DNA from 3 places in the Pseudomonas asgharzadehiana genome. Region 3 is predicted to be linked to each of the others. Evidence: predicted binding sites of a transcription regulator. Region 3 holds the regulator's gene; each other region holds the start of a gene.
The links. Region 3 encodes sigma-54, which starts transcription at its own class of promoters, with help from an activator protein. Its sites were predicted from a motif close to ANTGGCATNNANNTTGCTNT; they were not measured.
Positions count from the first base shown of each region.

Region 1: a site for sigma-54 is predicted at 1,935-1,954, ahead of flgB (flagellar basal body rod protein FlgB). Genes of this name have one in related genera too.
Region 2: a site for sigma-54 is predicted at 1,721-1,740, ahead of glnA (glutamate--ammonia ligase). Genes of this name have one in related genera too.

Region 1 covers NZ_CP077079.1:4,848,227-4,851,487, forward strand. Annotated here, with positions in the region: gene flgE (flagellar hook protein FlgE) at 1-264, opposite strand, end outside; gene flgD (flagellar hook assembly protein FlgD) at 296-1,021, opposite strand; gene flgC (flagellar basal body rod protein FlgC) at 1,038-1,481, opposite strand; gene flgB (flagellar basal body rod protein FlgB) at 1,485-1,892, opposite strand; gene KSS96_RS21905 (hypothetical protein) at 2,212-2,988, shown strand; gene cheR (protein-glutamate O-methyltransferase CheR) at 3,079-3,261, opposite strand, start outside.
Region 2 covers NZ_CP077079.1:590,225-593,485, forward strand. Annotated here, with positions in the region: gene KSS96_RS02655 (chorismate mutase) at 1-104, opposite strand, end outside; gene glnA (glutamate--ammonia ligase) at 214-1,620, opposite strand; gene thiI (tRNA uracil 4-sulfurtransferase ThiI) at 1,955-3,261, shown strand, end outside.
Region 3 covers NZ_CP077079.1:1,159,062-1,162,322, forward strand. Annotated here, with positions in the region: gene ptsN (PTS IIA-like nitrogen regulatory protein PtsN) at 1-163, opposite strand, end outside; gene hpf (ribosome hibernation-promoting factor, HPF/YfiA family) at 174-479, opposite strand; gene KSS96_RS05220 (RNA polymerase factor sigma-54) at 555-2,048, opposite strand; gene lptB (LPS export ABC transporter ATP-binding protein) at 2,247-2,972, opposite strand; gene lptA (lipopolysaccharide transport periplasmic protein LptA) at 2,972-3,261, opposite strand, start outside.

The DNA.
Region 1 (3,261 bases), 2.4 Mb from region 3:
GCCACCACCCTGGATCGCCATGTCCAGGATACCGCCGCTGCCGTTGACGTCACCCTGGGTGAATTGCTGGGACACCGCCGCCAGGTTCACGCCGTTGCCGATGCTGTTCTGGCCGGTACCCAGTTTGGACGCGGCATAGATGTCGGAGAATTCCGCACGGGACGACTTGAAGCCGGTGGTCGCGACGTTGGCGATGTTGTTGCCGGTCACGTCCAGTTGTTTATTGGCCGCATAGAGGCCGCTAAGGCCGATGTTAAAAGACATGTTTCTCTCCCTCTGCCGTATCTAGCCGGCTCTATGTACCAATAGTCTGAATTTGCGACAGCTTCACGCTGCCCATGCCACCTGCAAGGTTCAGCAGCATTTCGCCGCCGGTCTTGCTCAACGTCACGCTGGTCACGGTTGCCGGCAGCGATGTTGCCAGGGCCACTGCGTCGCCCTTGTCATTCTTGGTCGTGGCCGCAAAGGTGTAGGTGCCGGCTGGGGCGACCTCGCCGTTGCCGTTCTTGCCATCCCAGATAAAGTCCGACGTACCGGCACTCTGGGCGCCCAAATCGAGGGTGCGCACCAGGTTGCCGTCTTTGTCGGTGATCTTGACGGTGACGTTACCCGTCGCCGCGGTCACGGCCACCGAGCCGGTCATGCTCTTGCTGGTATCCACCAGGGCCTTGTCGGTCTGGGTGATGATCGAACGCCCGACCAGCGAAGAAGCCTGCAGCGCTTGCGAGGAGCTGAAGTTGCTGGAGATGTTATTCACCGAGTCGTTCAGGGTGTTGATGCCTTCGAGGCTGCTGAACTGCGCCAGCTGGGCCACGAATGCACCGTTGTCCTGGGGTGACAGCGGGTTCTGGTTTTTCAGTTGGGTCACCAGCAGTTGCAGGAACGCGTCCTTGCCCAGCGACTGGTTGCCCGTCGCGGTCTTGGAAGCATCACCCAGGCTGCTGTTGTCCGTTGCAGTCTTGACCTTGGAATTGAACAGGTCCTGGACTGCCGTGTTGTTAGACGTATCAACGATGGCCATTATTTGGCGCCCCTTATCACTGACCCAGGGTCAGGACCTTTTGCATCATGGTTTTGGCGGTGTTCATCATTTCCGCGTTGGTCTGGAACGAGCGGCTGGCGGAGATCATGTCGGCCATCTCCTCGACCACGTTGACGTTCGGGTAATACACGTAGCCTTTTTCGTTCGCTGCCGGGTGGTTAGGCTCGTAGCGCGCTTCGAGGTTGCTCTGGTCTTCGACCACACCGAGTACCTGCACGCCTTTGCCGGCGGCGTCCTGTTCCTGGAACAACGAATCGCTGCCACCGTTCTGGCCGGCCTGGAACATGGTGGCGAACACCGGGTGCCGGGCGCGATAGGTTTGGTCAATGCTCGAAGACACAGTCTCGGCGTTGGCGATGTTACTGGCGACGGTGTTGAGGCGCGTGGTCTGGGCGCTCATGCCACTGCCGGCAATATTGAAAACACTGGACAGGGACATGGCTTACTCTCCACGCAGGGCTGACATCAGCCCTTTGAATTTGCTGTTGAGCAGGGTAAAGCTGGCCTGAAAGTTCACCGAGTTCTCGGCATAAGCCGATTGCTCCAGTTGGGCGTCGACGGTGTTCTGGTCGATCGATGGCTGCATCGGCGTGCGATACAGCAACGACTCGTCACCACTGCTCAGGCCTTGCGCTTCGATATGACGGTTGTTGGTCATGTTCAAGGCGAAGGTGCCGTTCTTGGTCTTGTCCTGCTGTGCAGCGAGCACAGCGGAGAAGTCCAGGTCCCGAGCCTTGTAGTTCGGGGTGTCGGCGTTGGCAATGTTGTTGGCCAGGACTTCGGCACGCTGGGCGCGGAAGCCCAGGGCTTGTTCGTGGATACCGAGCGCTTTATCGAAGCTGATGCTCATGGCGGAAACCTTTAGGCTGACCTGCTGTTCGTTAACAGGACTATAGCAAGGTGCATGCCAACCTGAGCAGAGCCCGAATTTCAAGGGCTTGCGGCAATGTTGCCGGCGGTGATGCCAGAAAAGCGGCAAGCGATTTCCGCGTAGCGCCAGTAAAGCGGCAATCGGGCTTGCCGCTTGCGAGTGGAGGGCTATAAACGGTGTGCGCAGGGGGCCGGGGTATTTAACCGTTTGTCCGTACTGTTATTTATGACAATTGCGACACGCGTAGGCTTTGATGCTTTATCAACCGACCCCCTTAAGCACAACGCAGAGGCTCGACATGTTGATAATCCCGGCCCCCAGGTTTGTCGAACAGGATTCGACACAGCCGATCCCGAATCTTGACCCTGCCCGACTGAGCGGCGACGTCGCCATACTGAGGTTGGATTTTCCTATGCAGCCAGCCGATTATTTCTATTTGAGCCTCAACAGCACCGTTCTTGGTGGCACGCACAATCAAAGCTTTAATATTGCCCACAGCACCGCTTCGCTGCGGATTCTGATTCCCACGAACATTGTCATCGCCAGTGCGGGCACCGAAGTCCAGTTGCGGGCCCGCATCCTGCGTGGAGGGCTGTATTCCACTGCAGGGGAGGCGAGAATAAACATCGGTCGCCTGCCCATTGTGGTGCCACCAGACCAGTCATGGGACTTCAGCGACGGCACCTTTCAAGGCTGGGTAGCACAAGGCGTCTATGTGTCGCGGCTAAGCGTGATCGGTAGCCGCGTGGTCGTTAACCAGTTCAACAATCAGGCCACCAGCTCCCACATCATCACCCGTGCAGTTCCGGTAACGGCAGGACGCACCTATAACTGCAGCTTCGAGGTGACGGGAAGTACAGCCGTCAGCGACGGGTCGACCCTGCACATGACGATAAACGGCAGCCGGATCGGGCCTGACGTCACCACTATTACTGATGCCCGACGCCAAATCGGAACAGGAACATTTACCGCCGCCACGACGGGAACCGTGCGACTCGGCATCTTCAACGCAACAGTGCCCAGCGGGCAACATGGCCTGTCCCTGGGGCCCCTCCAAATGAGCACCACGCCCTGAGCGCTGTTGATGAGGACCGGCAGCGATTTTGCGCGAATAAAAAACGGGAGACTTTGCAAAGGTCTCCCGTTTTTGTTTTTAAAGCGTCGGTTATTTGGCCTGGTAAATGATGCCGGGGCTGCACTGCACCATCTGGAAGTGATCCGGCAGGCCGTTCAGCGCTTCGGAAGCACCCAGGAACAGGTAGCCGCCACGCTTGAGCGTGCCATGGATGCGCAACAGGATGTCTTTCTTCACCTCGGCCGAGAAGTAGATCAGCACGTTGCGGCAAAA
Region 2 (3,261 bases), 570 kb from region 3:
TCCAGGCGTTCGGCGATGCTGTTGAGCAGCGGCTCAAGAGTGGGGGGCGCAGCCAATGCACTGGCGCTGAAAAACACTAAAGCGAACGCAAGTCGACGTTTCAATGCTGATCTCCTTGTGGGAGGGAGGGGGGATTCGGGTTAATTCCCGGGCAAAAAAAGACCTCCCGAAGGAGGCCTTTTTCATCACGCTGCGTCAAGCAGCGCTACCGGATCAGCAGCTGTAGTACAGCTCGTATTCCAGTGGGTGTACGAAGGTGCGAACCTTGATTTCTTCTTCGCTTTTGAGCTCGATGTAGGCATCGATGAAGTCGTCGCTGAATACGCCGCCTTTGGTCAGGAACGCACGGCCCTTGTCCAGCTCTTCCAGGGCTTCTTTCAGGCTGCCGCACACTTGTGGGATCTCTTTGGCCTCTTCAGGCGGCAGGTCGTACAAGTTTTTGTCGGCGGCATCGCCTGGGTGGATCTTGTTCTGGATGCCGTCCAGGCCAGCCATGACCAGCGCAGCGAAGGCCAGGTATGGGTTGGCTGCCGGATCAGGGAAGCGCGCTTCGATACGGCGAGCGCGTGGGCTGGACACGTAAGGAATACGGATCGAGGCGGAACGGTTGCGAGCCGAGTAGGCCAGCATCACCGGTGCTTCGAAACCTGGGACCAGACGCTTGTAGGAGTTGGTCGACGGGTTGGTGAAGCCGTTCAGGGCCTTACCGTGCTTGATGATACCGCCGATGAAGTACAGGGCGGTGTCGGACAGGCCGGCATAACCTTCGCCGGCGAAGGTGTTCTTGCCTTCTTTGGCGATGGACAGGTGAACGTGCATACCCGAACCGTTATCGCCGTACAGTGGCTTAGGCATGAAGGTAGCGGTACGGCCGTAGGCATCAGCTACGTTGTGTACGCAGTACTTCAGGGTCTGGACTTCGTCAGCCTTGGCTACCAGGGTGTTGAACTTCACGCCGATTTCGTTCTGGCCGGCAGTCGCCACTTCGTGGTGGTGAACTTCGATGACCAGGCCCATTTCTTCCATGGCGTTGCACATGGAGGTACGGATTTCGTGGTCGTGGTCGAACGGCGGAACCGGGAAGTAGCCACCTTTGACGCCTGGACGGTGGCCTTTGTTGCCGCCTTCCACGTCCTGGTCGGACATCCACGAGCCTTGCTCGGAGAAGATTTTGAACATGGAACCGGAGATGTCGGACTTGAACTTGACCGAATCAAAGATGAAGAACTCTGGTTCCGGGCCTACGAATACGGTGTCGCCGATACCGGTCGACTTCAGGTATTCCTCGGCGCGCTTGGCGATCGCACGTGGGTCGCGATCGTAGCCTTGCATGGTCGAAGGCTCGATCACGTCGCAGACGATGATCAGGGTTGGGTCTTCGGTGAACGGGTCAAGGACGGCAGTGCTGTCGTCCGGCATCAGGATCATGTCGGAGGCTTCGATGCCTTTCCAGCCGGCAATGGAGGAACCGTCGAACATTTTGCCTTCTTCGAAGAAAGCATCATCCAGCGCGTCGCGAGCCGGCATGGTCACGTGGTGCTGAGTGCCTTTGGTGTCCGTGAAGCGCAGATCAATCCATTTAACGTCATGATCTTTGATGAGTTGAACCGACTTCGACATAGTGTCCTCCGGGTGGCTTCGGGCTGGGGTAGTGGAGTTAGCCCTTAGAATGTGGGTGATGCCGGCGCGGATAGTCCGCCATGGCAACCTGCCTCACAAGAGAGCAAATTGCATGCCAGTGCGCCAACATGGGTTTTTTGCGCCAAAAGCGACCCTATAAAGGTGCGCAGCGACAAAAGCCCGAAAATAGCGCACTGCAATGTGGCGCATGCGCATGCAAATGCACCGCTTTAGTGCGTTGCGGTGTGAGTGCATATTAACTGGTTAAACCTTGAGCGATTTCCGCTATAATCCGCGCCCCCCTTTTTCAGCAGGCCCGGCGCGCGCTGTTTCCATGAAATTAATCGTTAAAGTCTTCCCCGAAATCACCATCAAGAGCCGACCGGTACGGATGCGTTTTATCCGTCAATTGGCCAAGAACATCCGTGCCGTGCTCCGAGATCTGGACCCGGCTGTGGTGGTGAATGGCGTGTGGGACAACCTCGAGCTGGAAACCCGCCTGACCGACGCCAAAGCCTTGAAGGATATGACCGAGCGCCTGAGCTGCATGCCGGGCATCGCACACTTCCTGCAGGTTGACGAGTACGCGCTGGGCGACTTCGACGACATCACCGAAAAATGCAAACTGCATTTTGGCGACAGCCTTGAAGGCAAGATTTTTTCGGTGCGCTGCAAGCGTGCCGGCAAGCACCCGTTCAGCTCCATGGACGTGGAGAAATACGTCGGCAGCAAGCTGCGTCGCGAGTGCGGCGCCGCTGGAATTTCCCTGAAAGCGCCGCAAATTGAAGTGCGCATGGAAATTCGCGACCAACGGTTGTTTGTGATCCACAGCCAGCACAACAGCATCGGCGGCTACCCGCTCGGCGCCCTGGAACAGACCCTGGTGCTGATGTCCGGCGGTTTCGATTCCACGGTGGCGGCCTACCAGATCATGCGCCGCGGCCTGATGAGCCACTTCTGCTTCTTCAACCTGGGTGGGCGCGCACACGAATTGGGCGTGATGGAAGTTGCGCACTTTATCTGGAAGAAGTACGGCAGCTCCCAACGCGTGCTATTTGTGAGCGTACCGTTCGAGGAAGTGCTGGGCGAAATTCTCGGCAAAGTCGATAACAGTCATATGGGCGTGGTATTGAAGCGTATGATGTTGCGCGCGGCCTCCCGTATCGCCGATCAATTGCAGATCGACGCGCTGGTGACCGGCGAAGCGATTTCCCAGGTTTCCAGCCAGACGCTGCCGAACCTGTCGCTGATCGACTGCGTGACCGAGAAGCTGGTGCTGCGCCCGCTGATCGCCAGCCACAAGCAGGACATCATCGATTTGGCGGAAGAAATCGGCACCGCCGACTTCGCCAAGCATATGCCTGAATATTGCGGGGTCATCTCGGTGAATCCCAAGACCCACGCCAAGCGCAACCGCGTGGAGTACGAAGAACAACAGTTCGACATGGCGATTCTGGAGCGTGCGCTCGAGAACGCCAAACTGGTGCCGATCGATCGGGTTATCGACGAGTTGGGCCAGGATGTGCAGATCGAAGAAGTCAGCGAAGCTCTGGCCGGTCAGATCGTCATCGATATCCGTCACCCGGATGCCGCTGAAGACGAGCCGCTGGAAATCGCCGGCATCGACGTACAAACGCTGCC
Region 3 (3,261 bases):
GTTTTTCACGGGCAACCAGTGCCTCGAAGACAACTTGCATCTCCAGATCCGGCACTTCGCGGGCGATCAGGTTGGCAATTTGTTCAAGGGCTTTTTTCTTGCTGCCGCCCGGCACGTTCACGAGGGAACGGCCGGGGGTCAGGATGGTTTCAAGTCGGATCATGGGGGGAGAGTTAACGACCTGTACCTTGCATCAGGTGCAGATTCTTTTCCTTATGCTTTATGAGTTGGCGGTCCAGCTTGTCGTAGAGCGAGTCAATCGCCGCGTACATGTCCTCATGCTCAGCATTGGCGACGAGCTTGGCATTCGGTACGTGCAGGGTGGCCTCGATTTTCTGCTTGAGCTTATCGACCTCCATGATGACCTGCACGTTGGTGATCTTGTCAAAATGCCCCGCAAGCTTGTTCAGCTTGCTCTCGGTGTACTCACGCAGGGGCTTGGTGACTTCCAGCTGGTGTCCACTGATGTTGACTTGCATACAGCTTCTCCTTCGTTGCCAGTGCATAAAGCGGCAGGCAAAGACGCCTGCCACTGGAACGCTGTGGCCCGCCCGTCACATCAAACGCTTACGCTCGCTGGAAGGCGCGATCCCAAGGGACTCGCGGTACTTGGCGACGGTTCGACGGGCGACCTGAATGCCTTGTGCCTCCAGTAAACCAGCGATCTTGCTGTCACTCAACGGCTTTTTCTGATTTTCCGCGGCAACCAGTTTTTTGATGATCGCGCGGATCGCCGTGGACGAGCATTCGCCGCCTTCGGAGGTGCTGACATGGCTGGAGAAAAAGTATTTGAGCTCATATATACCCCGTGGGGTATGCATGAATTTTTGCGTCGTCACCCGTGAAATCGTTGATTCGTGCATGCCTACCGCCTCGGCGATGTCATGCAGCACCAGAGGCTTCATCGCCTCGTCGCCGTATTCCAGGAAGCCGCGCTGATGCTCGACGATCTGGGTGGCAACTTTCATCAGGGTTTCGTTACGGCTCTGCAGGCTCTTGATGAACCAGCGGGCTTCCTGCAACTGGTTGCGCATGAAGGTGTTGTCGGCGCTGGTGTCGGCGCGGCGCACAAAACCGGCATATTGCGGGTTGACCCGCAGGCGTGGCACCGACTCCTGGTTCAATTCCACCAGCCAGCGTTCGTTGTCCTTGCGCACAATCACGTCAGGGACCACATATTCGGCTTCGCTGGACTCGATCTGCGAGCCCGGGCGCGGGTTGAGGCTTTGCACCAGTTCGATAACCTGGCGCAGGTCATCTTCCTTGAGCTTCATGCGGCGCATCAACTGGCTGTAGTCGCGGCTGCCCAGCAGGTCGATGTAATCGGTGACCAGGCGCTGGGCTTCAGCCAGCCAAGGTGTCTTGGCGGGCAGCTGGCGCAGTTGCAGCAACAGGCATTCGCTCAGGGAGCGGGCGCCAATGCCCGCAGGCTCGAACTGCTGGATGCGGTGCAGGACGGCTTCGATTTCGTCCAGCTCAATGTCCAGTTCAGGGTCGAAGGCCTCCAGAATCTCCTCGAGCGTCTCGTCCAGATAACCCTGGTTGTTGATGCAATCGATCAGCGTGACGGCGATCAGGCGATCGGTGTCGGACATCGGTGCGAGGTTCAGTTGCCACAACAGATGGCTCTGCAGGCTTTCGCCGGCGGAGGTGCGGGTGGTGAAGTCCCACTCGTCATCATCGTTGCTGGGCAGGCTGCTCGCGCTGGTCTGGTAGACGTCTTCCCAGGCGGTATCCACCGGGAGTTCGTTGGGAATGCGTTCGTTCCAGTCGCCTTCCTCAAGGTTATCCACCGTTGGGGCGGTTTCCTGGTAGGAGGGTTCCTGCACGTCGGAATTGGTTTTTTGCTCGATGTTGTCGGCCAGCGGGTCTGCATTATCGAAGTCGTCGCCTTCTTCCTGGCGTTCGAGCATCGGATTGGACTCCAGGGCCTCCTGGATTTCCTGTTGCAGGTCCAGGGTCGACAATTGGAGCAGGCGGATGGCCTGTTGCAGCTGCGGTGTCATCGTCAGCTGCTGGCCCATTCTCAGGACTAGCGATGGTTTCATGGCAGGGGCTTAACACCTTATTCGCCGGCGCAATGCGCCATCCACGACAGGGCGCGTGAGCGCCAAACATAAGCAAATTATATGCCTGATATCGAGGGCTTTGCCTAGAGCGCGGTAACAATAAAAAAACCGTAGGTTTTTCTTTGGTACGCGCGCTTCGGACAAACGACCTGCCACCCCCTGTTCATACAGGTGGTTTTACAGGCGGAACTCGTGACCCAGGTACACTTCCTTGACCAGTTCGTTGGCCAGGATGGTCGCGGAATCGCCTTCGGCGATCAACTGGCCATCGTTGACGATATACGCGGTTTCGCAGATATCGAGGGTTTCACGCACGTTGTGGTCGGTGATCAATACGCCGATACCCTTGGCCTTGAGGTGATGGATGATCTGCTTGATGTCGCCGACCGAAATCGGGTCGACGCCGGCAAACGGTTCGTCCAGCAGGATGAACTTTGGCGCGGTCGCCAGGGCGCGGGCGATTTCCACGCGACGACGCTCGCCACCGGACAGGCTCATGCCAAGGTTGTCGCGAATGTGGTTGATGTGGAACTCCTGCAGCAGGCTTTCCAGCTCTTGGCGGCGGCCGTCACGGTCGAGTTCCTTGCGGGTCTCAAGGATAGCCATGATGTTGTCGGCAACCGACAGTTTGCGGAAGATCGAGGCTTCTTGCGGGAGATAGCCGATACCGGCGCGAGCACGGCCGTGCATCGGCTGATGGCTGACATCCAGGTCGTCGATTAGTACGCGACCCTGATCTGCCTGGACCAGGCCGACGATCATATAGAAGCATGTGGTCTTGCCGGCGCCGTTGGGGCCGAGCAAGCCGACGATCTGGCCGCTGTCGATCGACAGGCTGACGTCGCGCACGACCTGACGGCTTTTATAGGCCTTGGCCAGATGCTGGGCTTTCAGGGTTGCCATTACTCGGCCTTCTTCTTCGGCTGGATAACCATGTCGATACGCGGACGTGGCGCAGTTACCTTGTTGCCATTGGCTCGACCGGCGTTGGCGATCTGCTTCACGGTGTCATAGGTGATTTTTTCACCTTCCGTGGAGTTGCCATCGGGGCTCAGCACCTTGGCCTGGTCGATCAATACAATGCGGTTCTGCTGGGCATGGTACTGGATGGTCTTGCCGTAGCCCTTCATCGGGCCTGTATCGGTAGCCGACTGCTTCTGTTCGAAGTAAGCCAGGTTGCCCACCGAGGTCA